DNA from 3 places in the Parabacteroides vesiculifaciens genome. Region 2 is predicted to be linked to each of the others. Evidence: riboswitches for the same ligand, from Rfam matches in the RefSeq annotation. Region 2 holds a riboswitch; each other region holds the start of a gene.
The links. A riboswitch is a leader RNA that binds a small molecule or an ion and turns the genes downstream of it on or off. The one in region 2 is predicted to bind cobalamin.
Positions count from the first base shown of each region.

Region 1: linked by a shared signal. The riboswitch ahead of ACPYIV_RS13740 (carboxypeptidase-like regulatory domain-containing protein) and the one ahead of ACPYIV_RS05320 (ABC transporter substrate-binding protein) in region 2 are both predicted to bind cobalamin.
Region 3: linked by a shared signal. The riboswitch ahead of ACPYIV_RS13670 (TonB-dependent receptor plug domain-containing protein) and the one ahead of ACPYIV_RS05320 (ABC transporter substrate-binding protein) in region 2 are both predicted to bind cobalamin.

Region 1 is NZ_CP187555.1:3,424,954-3,432,706, forward strand. It holds gene ACPYIV_RS13730 (threonine/serine ThrE exporter family protein) at 1-515, opposite strand, end outside; gene ACPYIV_RS13735 (acyltransferase) at 715-1,803, opposite strand; cobalamin riboswitch at 2,320-2,525, shown strand; gene ACPYIV_RS13740 (carboxypeptidase-like regulatory domain-containing protein) at 2,654-5,014, shown strand; gene ACPYIV_RS13745 (hypothetical protein) at 5,039-6,328, shown strand; gene ACPYIV_RS13750 (hypothetical protein) at 6,554-6,865, shown strand; gene ACPYIV_RS13755 (inositol monophosphatase family protein) at 7,029-7,753, opposite strand, start outside.
Region 2 is NZ_CP187555.1:1,330,242-1,337,994, forward strand. It holds gene ACPYIV_RS05305 (formate--tetrahydrofolate ligase) at 1-987, opposite strand, end outside; gene ACPYIV_RS05310 (precorrin-2 C(20)-methyltransferase) at 1,070-1,768, opposite strand; gene ACPYIV_RS05315 (hypothetical protein) at 2,094-2,456, shown strand; cobalamin riboswitch at 2,483-2,682, shown strand; gene ACPYIV_RS05320 (ABC transporter substrate-binding protein) at 2,738-3,898, shown strand; gene ACPYIV_RS05325 (FecCD family ABC transporter permease) at 3,908-4,945, shown strand; gene ACPYIV_RS05330 (ABC transporter ATP-binding protein) at 4,945-5,952, shown strand; gene ACPYIV_RS05335 (hypothetical protein) at 6,074-6,748, shown strand; gene cbiD (cobalt-precorrin-5B (C(1))-methyltransferase CbiD) at 6,749-7,753, opposite strand, start outside.
Region 3 is NZ_CP187555.1:3,410,796-3,418,548, reverse strand. It holds gene atpA (F0F1 ATP synthase subunit alpha) at 1-56, opposite strand, end outside; gene ACPYIV_RS13705 (F0F1 ATP synthase subunit delta) at 70-612, opposite strand; gene atpF (F0F1 ATP synthase subunit B) at 616-1,116, opposite strand; gene atpE (ATP synthase F0 subunit C) at 1,129-1,383, opposite strand; gene atpB (F0F1 ATP synthase subunit A) at 1,452-2,510, opposite strand; gene ACPYIV_RS13685 (hypothetical protein) at 2,488-2,916, opposite strand; gene ACPYIV_RS13680 (F0F1 ATP synthase subunit epsilon) at 2,933-3,166, opposite strand; gene atpD (F0F1 ATP synthase subunit beta) at 3,173-4,690, opposite strand; cobalamin riboswitch at 5,186-5,500, shown strand; gene ACPYIV_RS13670 (TonB-dependent receptor plug domain-containing protein) at 5,535-7,541, shown strand; gene ACPYIV_RS13665 (DUF5074 domain-containing protein) at 7,562-7,753, shown strand, end outside.

The DNA of each region.
Region 1 (7,753 bases), 2.1 Mb from region 2:
TCGATGCAACGCGCCCGGACGCGGAAGCCGGCAAACGCACAAATAGATGCAAACAAAAACGCGATCCAGTCACAGCCGAACAACTTACAAAAACCGCCACAGGCAAACCCGGCACCGACCGCCACAATATAAGGCACATAATTACGAGGTTTACACGCAATCCTTTCAAGCTCTTCCTCATAACGGTCCAACGAATAGTCTTGTTCGATAGCCTTCCACGACAAATGGCTGACCTCCGTAATAGTCGTCATGTTGATGCCATGCTTCTCACACTTCTGGAATTTGGAAAAGGAATGCGTCTCGTCGCTCACATTCACCATAATCATCGTCCACCTGATATCCAAGTGGAGCTTTTCTTCCGGAATTCCCATAAAAGCAGCCACGCGTTTCATATTCCGTTCGATGCGGTTCGTATCCGCCGCACTCTCCATCAACAATTTCCCCGTACGGAGTAATAAGTCCAGTTTTCTCCGTAATAACAAGACCTCCCGGTCTGTCAAAATCTCTTTTTCCATCTTTTTGTTTTTTCTCTATTAAATGCGGGTACAAAAGTAAGAAGGCCTACCTTCCCAAGCAAGCCTTCCGTTAATCAATTCTATTGATTCTGCCGAATGATTCTTTTGTTCACCATGTTAGTTATTTATAATATCCAAATCGACAGATAAATATATTTTTTAGTGGATAATGAAGTTCTAAAAACATATATGCAAATATTTACCCAACAATCCATTTACTACCAGGAATAAGCGAAATAATCTTGGTTGCAACAAAGCAGCAAATGAATGTGCATACCGCAATACAAGGTATGGCGGCAACTGTAGGCAATGGCACGACAGACTTGAACACCGTAACCCACAAGCCGAGCCAAAAGATATGCATCAGATACATACCATAGCTGAGTTTCGATATTTCCATTATGAGCCGTGGAGTTTCCGAAAGCTTTATACAGCTGAACATCAAGAATGTGCCCGCCGTGAGAAGCACACAGTTGATCGTGCAGAACGCCCATCCTATTTCCAATACGGGCGTGGGAAGGATCTCTCCGGGTATGGCCTGTACATAGAATGAGTAGATGGTCAAAGCAGCCCCGACAATCATCAAGGCGGTTCCGATGATGAAACGTCTGGAACGGTTCCAGGTCAGGTGGACATGTATGTAATGTGCCAGCACGAGATAACCTAAGTAACCGGAAAAGTACCACAACATATGGTATTCGTTCCAGAAACATTGCCCCCAGACTTCCCCGAACCAGCGGTTTAAGTATGGCATACAGGTTGTTAACAGGAACAACCCGATAAAGAAACGTTCTTCTTTGGGCGTAGCCTTGCTCAACCAGGGCGAAATGATAGGTATGAAGAGGTAGATGCCGATTAAGGGGTACATGAACCACAAGTGTCCGGCTAATGTCGGGAAGTTAAGGAAGATACGCGACAGATCTTTGAGGGATGTCTCTCCGTCGATCTGTCCCCACAACATCGGCAGGGTGCTGTAGAGTATCATAAATATGAAAAACGGCGGCAGGATGCGGATGCAACGCCGGCGGTAGAATTGCCACATGGTCTGTCCTTCTTTCATCGGCGCAAGGAGAAAAGCGGAGACAATTATAAACAAAGGCACAGCCATACGCGAAAAGCCGTCGTACATAGACACCCACAACCGGTCCGACTCATTGGCCAGAAAGGCTTGCGGTCCCACCATGTCAGTCGAACCGGGAGCACCGTAAAAATTTTCACTGGCGTGCACGACTATCACAAGGAAGCAGGCGAACACGCGTACATAATCCAAAAAAACGATACGTTTCATTTGTTTGCTTAATTACTAATATTAATAAGATGATTTAATTCTTCAGGCGAAACATGTATTCATGGTGGAAAAACTTCGTGATTTTCCGGATACAGTTTAATTGGAGGGCAAAGATAGGGAAAAAGCCGGGAATCCCCTCAAACAGGTATAGACGACTAGGGCAACCGCACCAAATCCAGCAGTAACAATTTTTTATTTCTATGGAGAGAAAAAACCGTTTTTGTCCCGAATAATTCTTTCTTAAGTGCCTGCCGATTCTGTAATCGGTGTCAGTGATTTTATAATCAGTGGTTGTGATTATATAATTGCTGGCACTGATTTTATAATCACTGGCACTGATTACAGAATTGATAGGCACTCCGATGTTTTTTATGCCTATGTAGATAAGTTTTCTTGTAGCAGGGATAGATTATTCCTTATATTATGTAGTCCATAAGATCGTATTGCTTAAAAATGAATTTGGTGCGGTCGCCCTGGTTTTTTAGCAGCCCCATTTGTGAGGACAGACTTTTTTCTTACCTTTGCCACAGTTTTGGTTTCACGACTCCCAATCGCTACGGGAACGTGATGAAAAGGGAATCAGGTGCAAATCCTGAACAGACCCGCTGCTGTAAGTTCCTCTCCAAATCTTTGAATACGCTATAAGCCACTGTCCGTTACCGGATGGGAAGGCATTCAAAGACGGAACAAGTCAGAAGACCTGCCAAGAACGAACATAGTTTTAATGCTTTCGGGAAATAAAGCAGCAAAACATCGAGTCAGGTCAATCTTTATCTCTCTACATAAAGAAATCGTTTCTCCTTGTGTGCATTCCCTTAAGCAAGTCATGAACGCTATATCAAGGATTAAAATGAAAGTCTTTGTACATGTACTTCTTTTGTTTGTCTGCCTGTCTCAGTCGGGCCTGACGGCACAAAACAAAATTACGATCTCCGGGAGAGTCACCGACCGACAAGGCGCTCCCCTGTCATTAGTAACGATCGCTGTCGAAAATACAACATCCGGTACTTATACGGATGACAACGGGCGTTATTCCCTGAAAGTATCTCCCGGCAAACATACGTTTGTCGTCTCCTCCTTAGGATACCGGACAATTAAAACTTCACTCGACCTCCACCGCGACAAAACCCTCGATTTCAAACTGGAAGAAAGTTCTGTAAACCTGAACTCCGTGGAAGTGTATGGGAAGACACAATCGCAAAAGGCAAGGGAGGGTGCGCTTTCGGTCAATGCGCTCGATGTGAAACCTGTCATTAATTCGCTTCATAACCTGAATGAACTAGTCAATCGCACGGCTGGTGTCAAAGTACGTGAAGAGGGGGGCATAGGTTCTGATTTCGACCTCTCGATCAACGGACTGTCCGGTAATTCCGTGCGCTACTTCATCGACGGTGTGCCGTTGGATAGCAAAGGGAGCAGCGTAACGCTCGCAAACCTGCCCGTTAACCTGATCGACCGGGTGGAAATCTATAAAGGCGTAGTACCGGCCTCGTTGGGTACGGATGCGTTGGGTGGCGTAGTCAACATCATTACCCAGGCGGAAAAGAAGAACTTCATGGATGCTTCTTACAGCGTCGGTTCTTTCCATACCCATCGCGCCGACCTGAACGCTCAGTTTGTCGAACGGCATACCGGATTGATCATTCGCCCTGCCGCCGGCATCAACTATTCCAAGAACGACTACCGGATGAAAGACGTACAGATGCGTAATGAAGCAGGTGATCAATTTATCTATGGCAATCCAAAACGTTTCCATGATGGCTATTTCTCGCTGTTGGCACAGATAGAAGCCGGAATTACAGGCAAGCGATGGGCTGACGAACTGTTTGTCTCCGCCTCTTACTCCAAAACAGACAAAGAGTTGCAGACCGGTTCCGTACAGACTAAAGTCTATGGCATGGCTGAGCGCAATTCGGATGCCTGGAACCTGTCGGCACGTTACAGCAAATATAATTTCATAACCGAAGGCATGACACTGAAAGCGACTCTTTCACATACATGGGACCATTCTATCACAATCGATACGGCCTACCGGAAATATTATTGGGATGGAGGCTACATCGTGAGCCAGCGCAACGAAATCAGGGGCAATGAACCCTCCATACGCCACTACAAACGCCCCCTGACTATCGCGCGTGCCAATCTGGATTACCGGCTGAACGGTCACCACGGCTTCAACTTGAACTACCACATGAGCCGGACCGGGAACGACCGCTATGATGACCTGGACCAGAGCTTCGAACCCTCGAACGATGCTGTGACCAAACATATTATCGGGCTGACCTACAGCCAGTCGTTTCTGGACGGAAAGATGCAGAATGTATTCTTTGCCAAAGATTATGTGAACCACCCGGATATCCGGCAGACGGACCAGTCCGCCGTGACGGGATCGGACAAAGTGCAGGGTTCCGCCACCAAAAATTATTTAGGCTACGGGGTCGGGCTGCGTTACATCTTCTTCGACCCTCTTGCGGTAAAAGTATCTTTTGAACACAGTGTACGTCTGCCCATCGCCCGTGAACTGTTAGGCAACGGGACCACCGTCTATGCCAATGTCGCACTGGAACCGGAGAAAAGCAACAATGTCAACCTCGCCCTGTTCGGGACCTGGCATCCTGCCGGCCGGCATACGGTCTATTATGAGGCAAACGGGTTCCTGCGTTACGTGGATAATTATATACAGACCTCAGTTATCGAAAAAGAAGGCATGATGCAGTATGTCAACGATCCCGCCGTCCATATCAAAGGAGTAGAGGGGGAAGTCCGCTACGACTGGGACGGCCGGTTGCAGTTCATGGCCAATGTCAGCTACCAGGATGCCCGTGACCAGCAAAAATACAAAGAAGACGGCAAACCTTCGGCTACATACGACAACCACGTACCGAACCGCCCCTGGCTGTTCGGCAGCGCGGAGGCGAGCTATACGTTCCGCAACCTCCTGCAACAGGACAATAAGCTGCGTCTGGGCTGTACCTTCCAGTGGGTGCACTGGTATTTCCTGACCTGGGAGGCTTATGGCAACCGCGATACCAAAGCCCGTATTCCCTCGCAACATATCTGCAATGCCAATGTCACCTATTCATGGAAGCATGACCGTTATAACATCGCATTGGAATGCTCGAATTTCCTCGATGAAACAGCTTATGACAACTATAAGCTCCAAAAACCCGGCCGTGCTTTCTTTGCAAAGTTCAGAGTCTTTATCTATTAACATTCATATTTAAAAACAAAAAAAATGAAGAAGTTCAAATTCACATTGCTTGTCTTCATGACAGCCCTGATCTCACTTGGTTTCACGGCTTGTTCCGATGACGATGATTTAAAAGACGTGCCGGTAACCGGTGATGAAAGCAAATATCATTTCGACCTGTTCCTAACCGTAGGCAAACATGGCGGCATGAGCAGCAAGAACACGACAGTGGTCAACAGTGTCGATAAACTGACGGCCGATATGGGGACCATCACTATTAAAGGCGAAGGGACCGAATTGGGAGACTATTCGATGGAAAGCATCTCGAGAGGGAAATATTACTACCAGATCCCTTCAAGCAACGACCGTTTCGTGAAATATCAGATTAAGGATAACAAGGTAACCGAAACGGGAGCATGTCCGTTCAAGACGAACACCTATAAGGTACGTTCCTATACACATTCCTGGATCAACGACAACACGCTCGTCATCATGTCTGCCAACGGTGACGCAAGCCAGATCATCTGGAGCAAACTGAACACAGACGACATGTCGATCCTCGAAGAAGGTACCTTGAAGATCCCACTGCCAAAATCAGAGATTGAAGGGGAAGAGACGAAGAAGTTCACGACATCAGGCATCCTTACCTATAATGAAAAGGCAGAAAAACTATACTACTTCTATTACGGTAAAAACGGCGAGTCCGGTAGGGCTGGTAAGACAACCACCGCCTTCTATACGGCAGTCCTCGATCCTTCCACCTTGGCGGTAGAAAGCAACACCCGCAACTCGCTTGCCGGAGAAATGGCAGGAAGCGCCTACGGGGAACTTATGCAAGACTGCGTGATGTATGACGAGAACGGTAACCTCTACCTCGCCGCGCTCACCGACACCGGAGAGATGGAAGAAGGCCACTTGTTGCGCATCAACAAGGGTGAAACCGACTTCGACGCCACCTACGAAGGGTATCCTGACACAGACGGGAAACTGCTTACCCTCCAATATCTGGGCAACGGAAAAGCTCTTGCTTATGCCCGCAACGATGCTGCCGGCACGGCGATCGACAGCTATAGCCATTATTACTCCATCATCGACCTCGCCACAAGCAAAAGGACACGCTTGAGCTACGGCGGCAAAGAACTTGCTTACAGTGGAGGCCGTTTCTCACAGCGTTCTGTAGTCTTCGACGAAAAAGCCTATTTCGGAGTGAACACTGAAGCGGATGCCAATGCCATCATCTACATCTACGACACAAAAACCGGAGCTGTTGAAAAGGGAGCAGAAGTGGCCGGCGAATTCTACTTCGACATGATCCGCGTGGTAGAGAACGATTGATCCGATTCATGTCGGGCTTGATCCGGTATTGCATCCTGCACGGACGATAAATCGGGTCAAGTCCCACTTCTCATCTGTAAGTGTTATAAAAAGATATAGAAGATGATTTTAATATATTACGGAGAAGGGGGTTCTTGTATAATATTGTTTCGTTAACAACAAAACACATACTTTGTAAATAGTTACAAATTCAGGTTCTTTGTCGGAAAAAGAGAGGGAGGCGCCATGAGGTGCGCAGTTTTTCACCACGAAGACGGTCGTCATCGCCATGAGAAGCCAAGGTCACAGACCATGAAGACGGTCGCCATCGCAACGAAGACGGTCGTCGCCACGATGAGGACGGTCGTCATGCCGGTAAAGAGGCAAATCTCTTTTGGTATATTCAGATCTGCGGCAACATTCGTTTGCTACAGGCGATTCTCCGGGAGTTTAGTTTTTCCACAACGTCAGGATTTCTTGCTTTTCGATAACAAAAAGGCTCCGTATTCCTATTTCCTGCCGATCGCGTTTTACTGGTTGCGGTTAATCCCGATCTGAAAAGAGAAAAACGTCAGACATGAATCGTCCGGAATTTCATTCCAAATAGAATAACGCCCCAATAAGGGTTATTGTCTATTTTAGCAACCAGCCGAACAAACGCACGGGCAGGAATAAGCCTCCGGACGGCAACTTTAACAAAGTGCCAGAAACGCCCAGCCATTTACAGCAAGCGGAGGATCGTGTCGTGTATCACCCCGTTGCTTGCCACCACCTGCTCGGCTGAAGGCCAAGTGTCGCCACCGGCAAAATCGGTCAGTTTGCCGCCCGCCTGCATCAGGATCAGACCGCCTGCCGCCACATCCCACGGGCCGAGATATCCCTCTATCCGGGCATCGAACCGGCCACAGGCAACGTAGCAGAGCTCGGCCGCAGCAGATCCCAACAACCGTGTTCCTCCGGCAAAACCATACAACCGGTCTACCAGCTTTTGAGCGACCGGACGGTAGTGGTCGGAATCATACGGGAAACCGAGTGCGACAAAAGCCTTGTCTAAGACGGCGACATCCGTTACACGGATTTCTTTGCCGTCCAGATAAGCCTTGCTTCCTTTCCAGGCATAAAAACATTCATTGCGGCAGACTTCATACACGACGCCTAATAGCAATTCTTCCTTATTCCGCAGGGCGATGCTGACACAGTAAGGGGCCATATCGTGGATATAGTTGGAAGTCCCGTCGAGCGGATCGATCACCCAGCAGTAGTCCTCGTCTGTCAGGCTGCCCGAACCTTCTTCGGCAATAAACCCGGCTCCGGGAAGCAACGCCGAAAGTTGTTCGACTAAGCGCCGTTCGGATTCTTTATCCACATACGAGACATAATTGTGTGCACTCTTTTCCTCTACCCGCTCCCGGTCGAACTTTTGCCGTTCGTCGCGGAGGAAAGCAC
Region 2 (7,753 bases):
CGTTGCCACGATAACCGTCAGCTTCGGCGTCAATCCGGCTTTCCGGCATTTGATGTCGAAAAACTTTTCGGCTCCCAGATCTGCACCGAAACCGGCTTCCGTAATGACATAATCGCCATACGTCAGCGCCATCTTGGTAGCCAGGACGGAGTTGCAACCGTGTGCGATGTTGGCGAATGGGCCTCCGTGTACGAATGCAGCCGTGTTCTCGGTTGTCTGCACTAAGTTGGGCAAGAGGGCGTCTTTCAGCAATACCGTAATCGCTCCGGCTACGCCCAGATCGTTAACGGTGAAGGGCTTGTCGTCGTTCGTATACCCCAGCAGAATATTGCCGACACGGCGTTTCAGGTCCTCGATGTCCGTTGCCAGGCAAAGGATCGCCATGATTTCCGAAGCGGGCGTGATGTCGAAGCCCGTCTCCGTCGGTACGCCGTTGGCCGATCCGCCCAGGCCGGAAACGATGTTGCGCAGGCTGCGGTCGTTTACGTCCAGGACGCGTTTCCATTTAATCTCTTTCAGACCTTCACAGGTGTTACGTGTCTGGTAGATGTAGTTATCCAGCAGCGCCGTGATCATATTGTGGGCGGAAGTAACAGCATGGAAGTCTCCCGTAAAATGCAGGTTGATGTTTTCCATCGGCAACACTTGCGAGTAGCCCCCTCCGGCAGCTCCGCCCTTCATACCGAAGCACGGGCCTAATGAGGGTTCGCGCAAGGCGACGATCGCCTTTTTACCGATCTTGTTCAGTCCCAATGCCAGCCCGATCGAAACGGTCGTCTTGCCGATACCGGCTTTCGTAGGGGTGATGGCTGTGACCAGGATAAGATTGTGTTGTTTGATTTTCTCTTCGTCAATCAGATGGAGAGGTATTTTGGCGATGTATCTGCCGTAATTCTGAACTTCTTCGCGCGGGATGCCTAATCCGGTTGCGATTTCTTTTATCTTGCGCAGAGAAATCTCTCTTGCAATTTCTATGTCCGATTTCATGTCTTATGTAAGTTTAAGTGGAAAACAAAAGTAAATATATTTTTATATAATAACAAAATGAAAGGTCAAGTAGTTTTAGATATTATTGAATGATCATCAGGGAAAAGTATGGGAATATTTTTTCCTGAATTTGTTTACGGTCGGAGGTATAAAACTCTTTTCCGGTCCCCACATTTTCGAAATAGTGGAAGTTCACCTGCGGATGTAACCGGATGCAGGTATGGACGGCCTCCACGCATTGGGACAGCTTCATGATGACGACCACATAACCGGCCTCGATCTTTTCCGACAATTCTTCCGCCGTCAGCATTCCGGGTATGACGATGATCTGTTCTTCCTGTTTGACGATATGCAAGCCGGCCAAAGCACCTGCCGCAATGAAGGCGGGGATTCCGGCGGTTCGTTCCACTTCGATCCGGTTCTCCCTGAATTTGTCATATATATATTGTATGGATGAATAGAACCCGGCATCGCCTTCCGCCACAATGACCACCTTTTTCCCTTCATGCCAGGCGGAAACAGCCTTTTCATACAAGGCGTCGTAGGCTTTCCTGGCTTCGGTGCGGTCTTTGCTCATCGGGAGCGTGAAGAGCCGGATTGCGGATTCACCGATTTCCAGTTCCTCGATAATATGGGCTGCGCGGGAGAGGGGTTGCCCGCTTTTGTTCATGGTGGCAGGGCAATAGATGATATCGGCCTGTTGTAGCTTTTTCAAGCCTTTCAGGGTGATCAGTTCCGGTTCTCCCGGGCCGAGCGATACGAAGCAGATGGGGTACGACATTATGCGTTTTATTTATTTGGTGCGCAAAAGTGAGGAAAATCGCGGAACTTTCCAAATCCGCATTCCACAATTGTGGGGATAATATCCACACTCCCCGTTCTACAGGCTTTAATGTCCCGTTTGTTTCATCAGGTTGAAACTATCGTTTCAAGCGGAGACACTTTTGTTTCTGATATTGAAACTAAAGTGTCCTGCAAGGGAAACATTTACGGAGTTATGGAGAGTATTTACGGAGAAAGAGACCGTTTTTATGTTCTTTGGCATATAATTTGTATTTAATGGGGCGATTAGAAAAAGGTAAATAGATTGTTTAAAATTTTAGGTTATGAAGAAGTTGGTATTAATGGTGACTATGGTGGTTTCATGTGTCTTTATGTCTCAAAACGGTTATGCGCAGGCAGGACAAGACGGGAATACGGATATCGATATGTTGAGTATGAAAAATTTCTATGCCGTCGATATCGTCGATGTGGATCTTGCCGCACAGGAAGCAATTTACAATGCGTATGAGAATTGCCTGATCAAAGAAGTGTACAAATCGAATGGCAGCGGCAGCCCTATCCAGTATAAAGTCTCTCTCGAAACGACCGATCAGCGAAACCTGGTTGTTGCTTTCGACGAAAGCGGCCGTGTACTGAAGGTCATGCCGGAAGACGAATATCTGGCAGCCCGTAAGGAAAACAGATAAATCATCATTCTTTCTTCTTTTTTTATTACTTTTGCCGCTGAAACAGGTTCTGTTATCCTTTTCTGGATATGGGATTAAAAGGGAACCGGGTGGAAATCCCGGACAGACCACGCTGCTGTGAAACTTCGGGAACATACCGGCAATACTCTATGCCACTGATCGGGGGATCGGGAAGGTGTCCGGGATGGAAGTAAGTCAGAAGACCTGCCGTTTCGGTTTGGAAGAGTTTTGTCCTCGTGGGGCGGACAAGGTTGCCCGGTTGTAATAAAATAATATTGAATATGAAAAAATGCCTGGCAGGGTGTTACCTGCTCATGTCGTTGTGTGTCGCATCTTCGTGTACGACTAAAAACAATCAACAGACCGGTAAGGTGGAGACGGCGGAAGAAAGCACGTTCTCCGGTGTCCGTATCGTACCGGGGTATGCCCGTGGTTTCGAATTGTCCTATCGGGACGGATATGTCTTGGTGGATATCCGGGACCCGCAGAATGAGGAGAGCACGACTTTCCATTATGCACTTGTCAGGAGAGGGATGAAACCGGCCGGCATCCCCGGATCATATACCGTGATCGAGACACCCATCAGGAGTGTTATCTGCATGACCTCTTTGCAGTTGTCCAATTTTATCAAGATGGGCGAACTGGACAAGGTAGTAGGAGTGACCAGCACCCGGCATCTGTTCAATAAGGAGATGAACGAACGCCTGGAGAGTGGAAAGACCGCCAAGATCGGCATAGAAGGGAATTTTGACAACGAAGTGATCATGAGCATGAACCCCGACCTGATCCTTGTCTCGCCTTTCAAACGGGGCGGGTATGAGACATTGAAGGATGTCGGCATCCCTCTGATCCCGCATTTAGGTTATAAGGAGATGACGCCGCTGGGACAGGCGGAATGGGTGAAGTTCGTCGGCTTGTTGTTAGGACAGGAGCAAAAGGCGAACGAAACGTTCGACGCCATCGCGATGCGTTATAATGAATTGAAGGAACTAACGGCGGAAGGAAAGGTGAAGAAGCGCCCGGTCGTGCTGAGCGGTGAGATGCGGGGCGGGAACTGGTATGCCGTGGGAGGGGAGAGCTTCCTCGCCCAACTGTTCGAGGATGCCGGAGCCGACTATTTCCTGAAAGACGACAAACGCTCGGGAGGTGTGACGCTTGACTTCGAAACTGTCTACAACCAAGGTGACGAAGCCGACTATTGGCGCATCGTGAACAGCTATCCGGGCACATTCAGCTATGAGGCGCTGAAGGAGCAGGACCCGCGTTATGCCGATTTCCGTGCTTTCAAGGAGAAAGGGATTATCTATTGCAATATGAAAGATACGCCTTTTTATGAAAGTATGCCGACCGAGCCGGAGGTCGTGTTGGCCGACCTGTTGTATATATTCCATCCGGACCTGCTGCCCGATCATACTCCCGTTTATTATGCCCGACTCAAATAAGTTGCACGAATGAGACATTCCACTACTTTTCTGATGTTGCTCATCGTAGCGTCTATCTTAGCCCTGATGTTCCTGAACCTGGTGCTGGGATCGGTGTCTATTCCTTTGAAGTCTGTCTGGAACATTGTCTGCGGATTGGGAGACGAGCCGGTGACCTGGCAGAATATCGTCTGGAAATCACGTCTCCCGCAGGCGTTGACAGCCTTAGTGGCGGGAGCGGGCCTGGCGATAAGCGGCTTGCAGATGCAGACTGTTTTCCGGAATCCGCTGGCGGGTCCATCCGTGCTGGGGATCAGTTCCGGAGCGAGTATGGGCGTGGCTTTTGTGGTGCTGTTGAGCGGTAGCCTCGGAGGGGTGGCACTTAGCAAATTAGGGTTTATGGGAGAGATCGCGCTTTCGATTGCGGCTGTGATCGGTTCACTGTCGGTGATGGCGTTGATCGTATATGTGTCGCAGAAGGTGAAGGGGAACGTGACTTTGCTGATTATCGGTGTGATGATCGGCTACGTGGCGAATGCGGTGATCGGCGTGCTGAAGTTCTTCAGTGTGGAGGAAGATATTCGCGCCTACGTGATCTGGGGCTTAGGCAGTTTCTCCCGTGTTTCCGGCAATCAGATGATGCTGTTTGTCGCGATCATGGCGATTCTGATCCCTTTGTCATTCCTGCTGATCAAGACACTGAACCTAATGCTGCTCGGTGACGGTTATGCCCGTAACTTGGGGCTGAATATCAAGCGGGCACGTCTTCTGGTTATCACCTCGGCAGGAGTGTTGACGGCGATCGTGACGGCCTATTGCGGACCGGTCATCTTTCTGGGCCTGGCTGTCCCGCACCTTTGCCGGGCTATTTTCCAGACGTCCGACCACCGGGTATTGATGCCTGCCGTTCTGTTTGCCGGTGCTGCGCTGGCACTCGCCTGCAACCTGATCGCCCGGATGCCCGGCTTCGAAGGGGCTTTGCCGGTCAACTCGGTGACTGCCTTAGTTGGAGCCCCGGTAGTGGCTTCCGTGCTATTCAGCAAACGTAAGAACGAACTGAACGAATGATGAAGCAAGACACGATTCATATAAACGACCTTTCGATCGGCTACCGGACGAAGAACGATACAAAGTTGGTGGCGAGCCATATACAGGCCCGGATCTATAGTGGTGAATTAACTTGTCTTTTAGGGGCGAACGGGGTCGGTAAGTCGACGCTCTTACGCACGTTGTCGGCTTTTCAGCCGAAGTTGGGAGGTGAGATCGCCGTCTTGGGACGTGATATGGACAGCTATTCGGACAAAGAGTTAAGCGCAACGATCGGTGTTGTCCTGACGGAGAAATGCGATATCCGGAATATGTCCGTACGCGAACTGGTCGAGATGGGACGCAGTCCCTACACCGGTTTCTGGGGGCGGTTGGGCAAGGAGGATAAGCAGGTCGTGGAAGAGTCGATCGCCCTGGTACGGATCGAGAACCTGGCTTACCGCATGGTGCATACTCTCTCGGACGGGGAGCGGCAGAAGGTCATGATCGCTAAAGCACTGGCCCAGGAAACACCTGTGATCTTCTTAGACGAACCGACCGCTTTCCTTGATTTCCCAAGCAAGGTGGAGATCATGCAATTGCTCCATCATCTGACACGAAGCACGAATAAGACGATTTTCCTCTCCACGCACGACCTCGAACTGGCGCTCCAGATAGCTGACAAGATCTGGCTGATGGACCGGACGAACGGGATTACGACCGGTACGCCCGAAGATCTTGCCCTGAGCGGATACCTGAGCGGCTTCTTTGCCCGCAAGGGAATCGTGTTCGACACGGAGACTGGCTTGTTTCGTATCGATAACCAGTATTCGAAAGAGATACGTCTGACCGGTCACGGACAGAAATATGCGATGGTCCGTAAGGCGCTCCAGCGGAACGGCATACGGGCCGGCCGGCATATCGAATCGTCCATGTGGATCGAAACAGGCGATCTGCCTTCCGGTTCCGTATTCCTGATCCACCACCCCGACGGGTGTACGCAGACAGCCAATACTATAGAATCCCTTTTGCAGCAGCTTTCCGTCTGACAAAAAAAACTAAAAGGAAAAACTTTTCCCGCTTCGTTTGTTATTTCTATCTAAGAACGACAGAGTCCGTAAGGTGACAAATCATCATCATCCTCCCGAAACTTGAATAAAATTAAACGATATGAAAAAGTATTTCCTTTATGCCTCCCTGCTGTTTGCCGGCGTACTTACCGCTTGCGATAACGATGATTCGGACGGGATCGACCCGTCGATTCCTTTTTACCAGAATCTGGGTGTCGAATATAATGTCACGCAGAACCATACCCATATAGGTGCAAACTTCAATAAGTATAACAGCGAAGGGGCCAACCTGCGCCTGCCAGCCAAGAGCATTCTCTTTAACGGGAAAGAACCGGACTTTCTGGGGATGGGGACCTATATGTATATGCTGTCGGAAACCGGGCTGGATCCGGTCACGTTCACCTTCACCCGCTGGAAAGACCAGGTTTACACAAACAAGGCTTCTATCGACGATGTCGATCCGATTGCACTCCCCGAATCCCTGACGGCTATCAAAGGTAATGGCGAAACCGTTATCACCTGGGTGGGAAAGCCTATCGGAAAGGACGAGTATGTCCAAGCTCACCTGACCTATAGCGGCGGTGTCTATGATATCAACAACACGCAGGAAGGGGCGACCTTCATCACGCTGAACTTTACGAACCCGACCTCTGTCGCCAAAGGAACTTTATTCCTGAGCCGCGTCAAGAAACTCTCCTTGCAGGAGAGCAATGGCGATGCGGGAGGAAAGATCGATGTATCCTACGTGCAGAACAAGGACGTTACGTTTGAATAATTACAGCTGAAAGGCTACTTCCCCGCTTTCCGAAATCAGCAGGACGGACAGTTTACCGTTGGGGAGCAGGGGCGCACAATGCTCCCGGCATTTCTGCAACAGGAGCGGGAAGAAACTTTGCTGTTCGGTCGCGCTGAACAGCTCCCATAATTCCCTGGCCAACGTCAGGGAATCTATTTTGTGTACGGATTCCGCTGTGCAGCCCGCCTTCCCTGCCAGTTCTTTCAGGAAGGCTTTGTTCATGACGACCTTCTTGCTGTGTGTGTCCAGGGCTCCTTCAGCCAGTTTGACGGCTTTGCCGGTCATAATCCCCAGTATGACTTCGTCGAATTGCAGTTCGGCGGCTATCTTTAGCGTCTCACCGATAAAGTTTCCGTAGTGCACGAACATCTGCGGAGGAAATTCTTCCGAAAACCGCTCCGAGAGGTAGCCTTTTAGGAAACGTTCGCTTTTAGCCCCGGAGTTGACCACGAGGCGGGAGCATCCTATTGCTTTCGCCACTTCGGCTTCTTTCCGGATGGAGGCGATAAAGGCGTCGTTAGAGAAAGGACGTACGATCCCGGATGTCCCGATGATCGAGATCCCGCCGATGATCCCCAACTTGGGATTGAATGTCCGGGCGGCCAGTTCTTTCCCGCCCGGAACCGAGATCGTGACGACCACCTCTTTTATCTTGCCGGACAGATCGTTCTCTTCCAGTACCGCCGTCAGTTCTTCGGTAATCAGGCGGCGGGGAGTGGCGTTGATGGCGGGGCCGCCTATTTCGAGACCCAGGCCGGGAAGCGTCACCGTACCAACCCCTTCACCACCCCGGAACAGGATAACGGGTGCGGGGGATTGCCCTGCCTGCAATTCGATGCGGGCGATGACAGAACAGCCGTTTGTCACGTCCGGATCGTCGCCGGAATCTTTTATGACAGTGCATTGGGCCGCGTTGTCCACCCATTCGGTGGCGGCGACAGGGAGCGTGACCTTTTCTCCTGACGGGAGCGTGATGCAACTTGC
Region 3 (7,753 bases), 2.1 Mb from region 2:
TCCAGCTGCTGGCGCAGGATGGCGGAAACTTCACTCACTTTTATCTGATCTGTCATACTTCTTTCTTTTTTATTTGTTTTCGAGTAACCGGCTACGGAGGTCCCGTAGCTGTGTCGCATAGCTGGCATCTATCCGGTAGTTCCCGATGCGCAGGCGGAAACCGCCGATCAGTTCCGGTTGTACGATGCCGGAAAACTCAATAGTGCTGCCTGTCTCTTCCTTCAGCTTGTTCTGGAGATGTTCTTTCACCTCCTCGTCGACCGGAACGGCGGTACTGAATTGTACACGGGTGATGCACTTGTCTTTCCGGTACAGGTGGATATAGATGTGCGCCATGAAGAGCAGGAAGTTTTCCCGTTTATGCTGAAGTACCAGGCGGATGAAACGTTCATACAGGTCCGAAACCTCTATGCCGCCTGCCGCCGTCAACAACTTGAGCTTCTCCTTTGCCGGGATGATCGGATTGCCGAGGGCCACCCGCAGCTCCGGCTCGAGCGAGAAGCTATCTGTTAGCATCTTCATGTCATCATATACCCGGCTCTCCTGTCCTTTCTCCTTTGCGAGGGAGAAAAGGGCTTTTGCATACCGGGAAGAGATTGTTCCTATATCCATACGTTACGATTTACAAAACGATACCTCATCCAACAGCCGGTCGATGATTTGTTGTTGTTCCTTGTCGCGGCTGATCTTTTCTTTCATCACCTTCTCTGCTATGGCGATCGAGAGGTCGGCAATCTCCGAACGGACTTCACGGATTGCCTTTTCCTTCTCCTCGCGGATACGGCGGGCAGCCTCTTCCACCTGCAAACGGGTTTCGGCGGCAGCTTTCCGGTGAGCTTCGTCGATGATTTGTTCCTTTTCGGCAAAGGCTTCTTTCAGGATGGCATTTTGCTTTTCCTTTGCTTCGGCAAGTATCCTGGCTCCTTCGGCCTGGATATTGGCGAGCTGTTCGTTGGCCTGGCGTGCCGTTTCAAGAGAGTTGTCGATATAGGCTTTCCGCTGCTCCACTGCCTTGATGATGACAGGGAATCCATATTTGGAAAGGACGATAAAGACAATCCCGAATGAAACGATCATCCAGAACAGAAGCCCCGAATCCGGTGTTAATAATGACATGGCCTGTACTTTTTATTGGAACAAAGCCAAGAAACATACCACAATCGCAAACAACGCCACACCTTCGATCAAGGCGCCCATGATCAACATGGAAGTACGGATTTCCCCTGCGGCGGACGGTTGGCGGCCGATCGATTCGACCGCACCTTTTCCGATCAGCCCGATACCCAGACCTGCACCGATGGCAGCGAATCCGGCTCCAATTGTTGCACCTAATTTTGCCATGCCCATTCCGGCGGCAGCTTGTAATAAAATAGTCGATAACATAGTGTTTAACTTTAAATTTGTAACCAGATAATTTTAATATTGTTTTTCTCCGCCCTGACGGCAGATTGTTATTCTTTTATTCTTGCCATCCCGATGTAATTGGCAGATAGCAAAGTGAAAATATAGGCTTGCAGGCACGCTACGAACAGTTCTAAGCAATTCATGAATGCGCAGAACAGCACTGAAACGACCGTCATTCCTGCATTGACGGCGAACCCCATCGAGGCCGTGATGAAAATCAAACAAGTTAGCGCCAGAATGATCGAATGGCCTGCCATGATATTGGCAAACAAACGGATCATCAGGGCAAACGGTTTGGTGAACACTCCGAAAAACTCGACGAAGGGCATGATCGGCAACGGCAGTTTCAGATAGATCGGCGCTTTCGGCCAGAATATCTCTTTCCAGTATTCCTTTGTCGCAAACAGATTAACGGCTATAAACGTACACCCGGCCAGTACCGCCGTGATAGCGATGTTTCCGGTGATATTGGCACCTCCCGGAAAGACCGGTATGATTCCGATCAGGTTGTTGATCAGGATGAAAAAGAAGGCGGTCAACAGATAAGAGGAAAACGGCCTGTATCCTTCTTTCCCGATCGATTCCCTGATCACGCTGTCCTGGACATAAGATATGATTGTTTCCATCACCCCTGTGAATCCGCCCGGAACCTGGTTGGGATGTTTCTTATACCAGCGGGCTGTCCGGAGAACCACGAACAACAGGATGCCGCAACTCAGAAACAAGCCGCATACATTCTTCGTCAGCGACAAATCGATGGGGCGAACCTCTTCTCCGCGACTGTTCTTTTCCACCACCTTTCCGGCATGTTCGCCTTCGGAGGCGAGATAGTAGTCGTGATGCACCTGCCCGTGATGCAGATGGTGGGAGAGGAACAGATCCCATCCCCGCTCTTCACTCTTGACCAGTACCGGCAACGGGATTGCTATTTCTTTCCCGTTCCATTCGGTAATGTGCCAGGTGTAAGCATCCTGGATATGCGAAAAGACAATCTCCTGAACATCGACGCCTTTTTCTATGGTATCTGCATGGGCCGGGACCAAAAAGCAGAGCCACATCAGCAACACTGGCCATATCGACCTGTTATTTTTGATATTGTTCATCATTTTCCTCTTTCTCCCTTTTCATTCTTTTCCTTTCAAACAGATAAACCGTATATGTTTCCAATCCCAGATAAATAAAATAGAAAAGCATCAGCGTGAAGCCGAACATCTTCAGGTTTTCTCTGACCAATGCGGCATACAGCCACAGAAAAATAATCGCAAGCGTGAATTTGCAGAACCGCACTAACATAAAAGCCGTTATGGTCATATCGCCGTTGTTCTTTTTTACCCGGTCGAGTATGAAAGTCATAACTAACCCCATCACCCAATAAAAGATCGGGATGGAAGGATACCATCTGAAATAATGTTCCGGCCAGATTGTGTATAACAATACTCCCAATATCACACCAATGGCTACATTGATTAGGGTTATCAACCCCATCAGCTTCATACTTAACCATCCAGTCATGTCATATACTTTTTATTTATTCGATACAAACGGATATATAATCTCCTTTTACCTCTACGAATCCGCTCTTGATAGCCTGTTCACCTGTTTTACCATCCTTTTCATATCGGATGGTTCCCTGGCGGAGGGCCGCTATCAAGGGGGCATGATGGGGGAGGATATCAAATGAACCGGCTGCTCCCGGAAACGAAACATGTTCTGTTTCGCCTTCGAAAAGAATGCCGTCCGGTGATACAATTTCCAGTTTCATATCCGTTTAGTTTGCTTGTTCTGCCAATCGTTTTGCTTTTTCCATCACGTCCTCGATCGTGCCTACGTTCAGGAAGGCCTGTTCGGGGATGTTGTCGGTTTCTCCGTCCATGATCATCTTGAATCCGCGGATTGTCTCTTCGATGGGGACCATGACGCCCGGCACGCCGGTGAACTGTTCCGCTACGGAGAACGGCTGTGAAAGGAAACGCTGTACACGGCGGGCGCGGTTGACGGTCAGACGGTCTTCGTCGGAAAGCTCTTCCATACCGAGGATCGAGATGATGTCCTGCAATTCCTTGTTGCGTTGAAGGATCTGTTTCACACGCTGTGCCGTTTCATAATGCTCTTTGCCGACAATCAACGGGTCCAGGATGCGCGAGGTGGATTCCAGCGGGTCGACGGCCGGATAGATACCGAGCTCGGTGATCTTGCGGCTCAATACCGTCGTGGCATCCAGATGCGTAAAGGTCGTTGCCGGAGCCGGGTCCGTCAAGTCGTCTGCGGGCACATAAACAGCCTGGACGGAAGTGATGGAACCTTTCTTGGTGGAAGTGATGCGTTCCTGCATGGCTCCCATTTCGGTTGCCAGTGTCGGCTGATAACCGACGGCGGACGGCATACGTCCCAACAGGGCGGAAACTTCCGAGCCGGCCTGCGTGAACCTGAAGATGTTATCGATAAAGAAAAGGATGTCCTTCGTTTCCCCTTCTGCTGCCAGGTCACGGAAGGACTCGGCGATCGTCAGTCCCGAAAGGGCTACGGAAGAGCGGGCTCCCGGCGGTTCGTTCATCTGTCCGAACACTAATGTAGCCTGCGACTTGGCCAGTTCGTCGTAATCGATCTTCGACAAATCCCAATGACCTGCCTCCATGCTTTTCTTGAATTCGTCGCCGTAGCGGATGACTCCGGATTGGATCATCTCGCGCAGCAGGTCGTTTCCTTCACGTGTACGTTCGCCCACACCGGCAAAAACGGAAAATCCGTTGTTCTTCTTTGCGATGTTGTTGATCAGCTCCATGATAAGGACCGTCTTGCCTACGCCGGCTCCCCCGAACAGACCGATCTTGCCTCCTTTGGAATAAGGTTCGAGCAGGTCGATCACCTTAATGCCGGTGTACAAGACTTCGCGGCTGGTGGTCAGATCTTCGAACTTAGGCGGTTCGCGGTGGATCGGAAGAGCCCCTTTCCTGTCGAGTTCGGTCATCCCGTCGATGGGATGCCCCGTTACGTTCATCAAACGCCCTTTTACCTGGTCGCCGACCGGCATTGTGATGGGCGAACCATATGAAACGGCTTCCATTCCCCTCTTCAGCCCGTCTGTCGTATCCATTGCTACGGTGCGGACCGTGTTTTCCCCAATATGCTGCTGGACTTCCACAATCAGAATTTTTCCATTGGGGCGGGTTATCTCCATTGCGTCGTGAATACGGGGAAGCGTTATCTTTTCTTCCTTGTCATTATCGAAATGAATGTCCACGACCGGACCGATAACCTGTGAGATATAACCTTTTATTTCTCCCATACAATCTCTTTTTTCCTTAATCCTATTCAAATCTTCGGCTGCAATATTACGAATTATGAATTTCCGAAAACCGGAAATATTACTTTTTGATTCTTTTTGTACTTAGTTAGATATTCAACTAATTTCAACCTCTTCTGAAATAAACCAATTGTGTTCTGAAATAAACCAAAATGACAGGAATCGCTTATTTTGTAAATTGTAGAGAAAGAAGTTCCTAAGCGGGAAGTGACGTTTTGCCGACAAAAAACGGGTAGTATGTTTTGTATTGTTAAACGAGAAGGCATTTATTCTATAATCAGTGGCGGTGATTATAAAATCAGTGCCAGCGATTATATAATCCCAACCACCGATTATATAATCAGTGCCACTGATTACAGAATAAATGGCATAGTTTGTGTTTTTTATTGGGAGAGTGTGTGGCTTTTTCTGAAGGGAAACCTATTTTTTTATGATGATTGGAGACGAGGTTGCACGCAGATCGGATTTTTTTCCATACCTTTGCATTCGGATTATGGTGTAACCGTATTTGCTTCCGCTGACGGTTAGTAAAAGGGAATCCGGTGAAAGTCCGGAGCTGTACCCGTAGCTGTAAGTTCTGAAACCCCGGCAAATCTTGTTGCCACTGACGGGAAAGGGGAAAGCTGAAAGTGGAAAGTTGAAAGTTTAAATGCGAATAACTCTCAACTTTTAACTCTCGACTTCCGACCGATTCGTTGGGAAGGCTGCCGTTAGTTGGTAATTGTCCGTTATCAATTATCAATCGAAAAGGGGAGAACAAGCCAGAAAACCTGCCATTATTCGGTATCCGGTTCCTCGGGTAAAGGGACTGATGAATCGAAAAGGTATGCAGAATTTATTAATAAAACGATTGTCGGGCTTGTTATGTGCCTGGCTGTTTCCGCTTGTCGCTTTGTATGCGCAGGTAGACACGACGACCTATCACCAGCTTTCGGGTGTCGAGGTGCTGGGAAAGGTACGCCCTTCCACAACCCGCGAGAGCACGCCGCTCCAGGTGATGGACAAGGCCGGGATCGAACGGCTCGGTGTGCAGGATTTGTCGGAAGCCGTGAAGCGCTTTTCCGGTGTGACCGTGCAGGATTACGGGGGTATAGGAGGCTTGAAAACGGTTTCCGTCCGCAGCCTCGGCGCCAAGCATACGGCTGTCAGCTATGACGGGGTGACGGTGACGGACGCGCAGAGCGGCCAGGTGGATATCAGCCGCTTCTCCTTAGATAATGTCGATATGATCTCCTTGTCGATCGGCCAGGCGGATGATATTTTTCAGACGGCACGGATGTATGCGTCGGCGGGGGCGTTGAGTATAAAGACTGCGGCTCCCCTATTTAAGGATAAATCCTATAATGCTTATGTGAAACTGAAAGGTGGATCATTCGGCTTGTTCAATCCGGTGGTCCGTTATGAGCAGAGGATGGGAAATCGTTGGTCCGCTTCTCTGCATGCAGATTGGTTGAGTGCAAAAGGGGATTATCCTTTTACATTGGTAAATGGTAAGGAAGTTACAGAAGAAATACGTAAGAACAGCGATGTGCAATCTCTTCGTCTGGAAGGAAATGTGTATGGTAATTTCGGACGGGCTGGAAAACTGAACGGCAAGGTGTATTATTACGATTCGGAACGGGGACTTCCCGGCTCGGTAATCCTTTATAACAGTAATGCCCGTGAACGGGTGTGGGATAATAACTTTTTTACGCAGCTTCATTATGAGAATGAGTGGACTGACCGCCTGAAGTTCCAGGCAAATGCCAAATACAATTATTCGTTCAGCAAGTATCGGGATATCAGTAATAAATATTCAGGAGGCAAACAGGAAGATTTGAATACTCAGAACGAGTATTACGGATCGGCCGGAATTTTGTATACGCCCTTTTCTTCTATTTCTTTTTCGTTGAATACGGATATCGCGCGAAATACGTTGGACAATAATTTTGTAAAGGCTCCGGCTCCCAAACGTTGGACTTCGCTTACCGCATTTGCCGCACAATATAAAAGTCCGGTATTGACAGCAACGGCCAGTTTGCTGGGCACTTTTATAACAGACAAGGTGGAGAATGGAGACAGGCCGGCTGATAAGAAAAGGCTTTCTCCGGCAGTAAGTCTCTCCTGGCGTCCGTTCGCGGAACAGTCTTTCCGTATCCGGGCTTCTTACAAAGATATATTCCGTGTCCCGACTTTTACGGATCTCTATTACTTGCGTATGGGGAATGTCAATTTGAAACCCGAAAAAGCAACTCAATATAACATTGGACTTACATGGAATGACGAGATCGGCCCTTTTATACGCTTGTTGAGCGTTTCTGTTGACGGGTATTACAATAAGGTGAGTGATAAGATTGTCGCTATTCCGAATATGTACATCTGGAAAATGATGAATATGGGGGAAGTCGAAATCAAGGGGATAGATGTAAACCTAAGTGCCAATATACCTTTATATATATATAAGGATATGTCCCTCTTGCTTTCGTCCGCTTATAGTTACCAGGATGCAATCGACGTTACTGACCCGGAAGACAAAAACTATAAGGACCAGATACCTTATACCCCGCGGCATTCGGGATCTGTTTCGGTATCGTTGGAGAATCCTTGGGTGAATGTGACTTATACGCTTGTGGCGGCAGGTGACCGTTATGCCCTTCCCCAGAATATTGAGACAAATCGAATTGACTCGTATCTCGAACACAGCCTTTCTGTAAACAAGAGTTTTGCATTGAAGAAGTGTGCGTTCAGGGTTCAGGGGGATATCCTGAACCTGGCAGACAAAACGTATGATATTATTCAGTATTATCCGATGCCGGGGCGTTCGTGGAGACTTAGTTTAAGTATTACATATTAATAAGATAAAATAGAAATGGTATGAAAAAGAAAAGCATTCTTTTAGTTTCAGTCCTATGTGCACTGATGTCTTTTGTCTTTACCGGATGTAAGGATGATGATGAAAATCAGCCTACTGTTCCGACAGAAGTTGTGACTGGGGTCACTTTTACAGATACGGATCAGGTCGAAGGAGCGATTAAAGGTACATTGAAATGGACTGCCCCGGGAGAT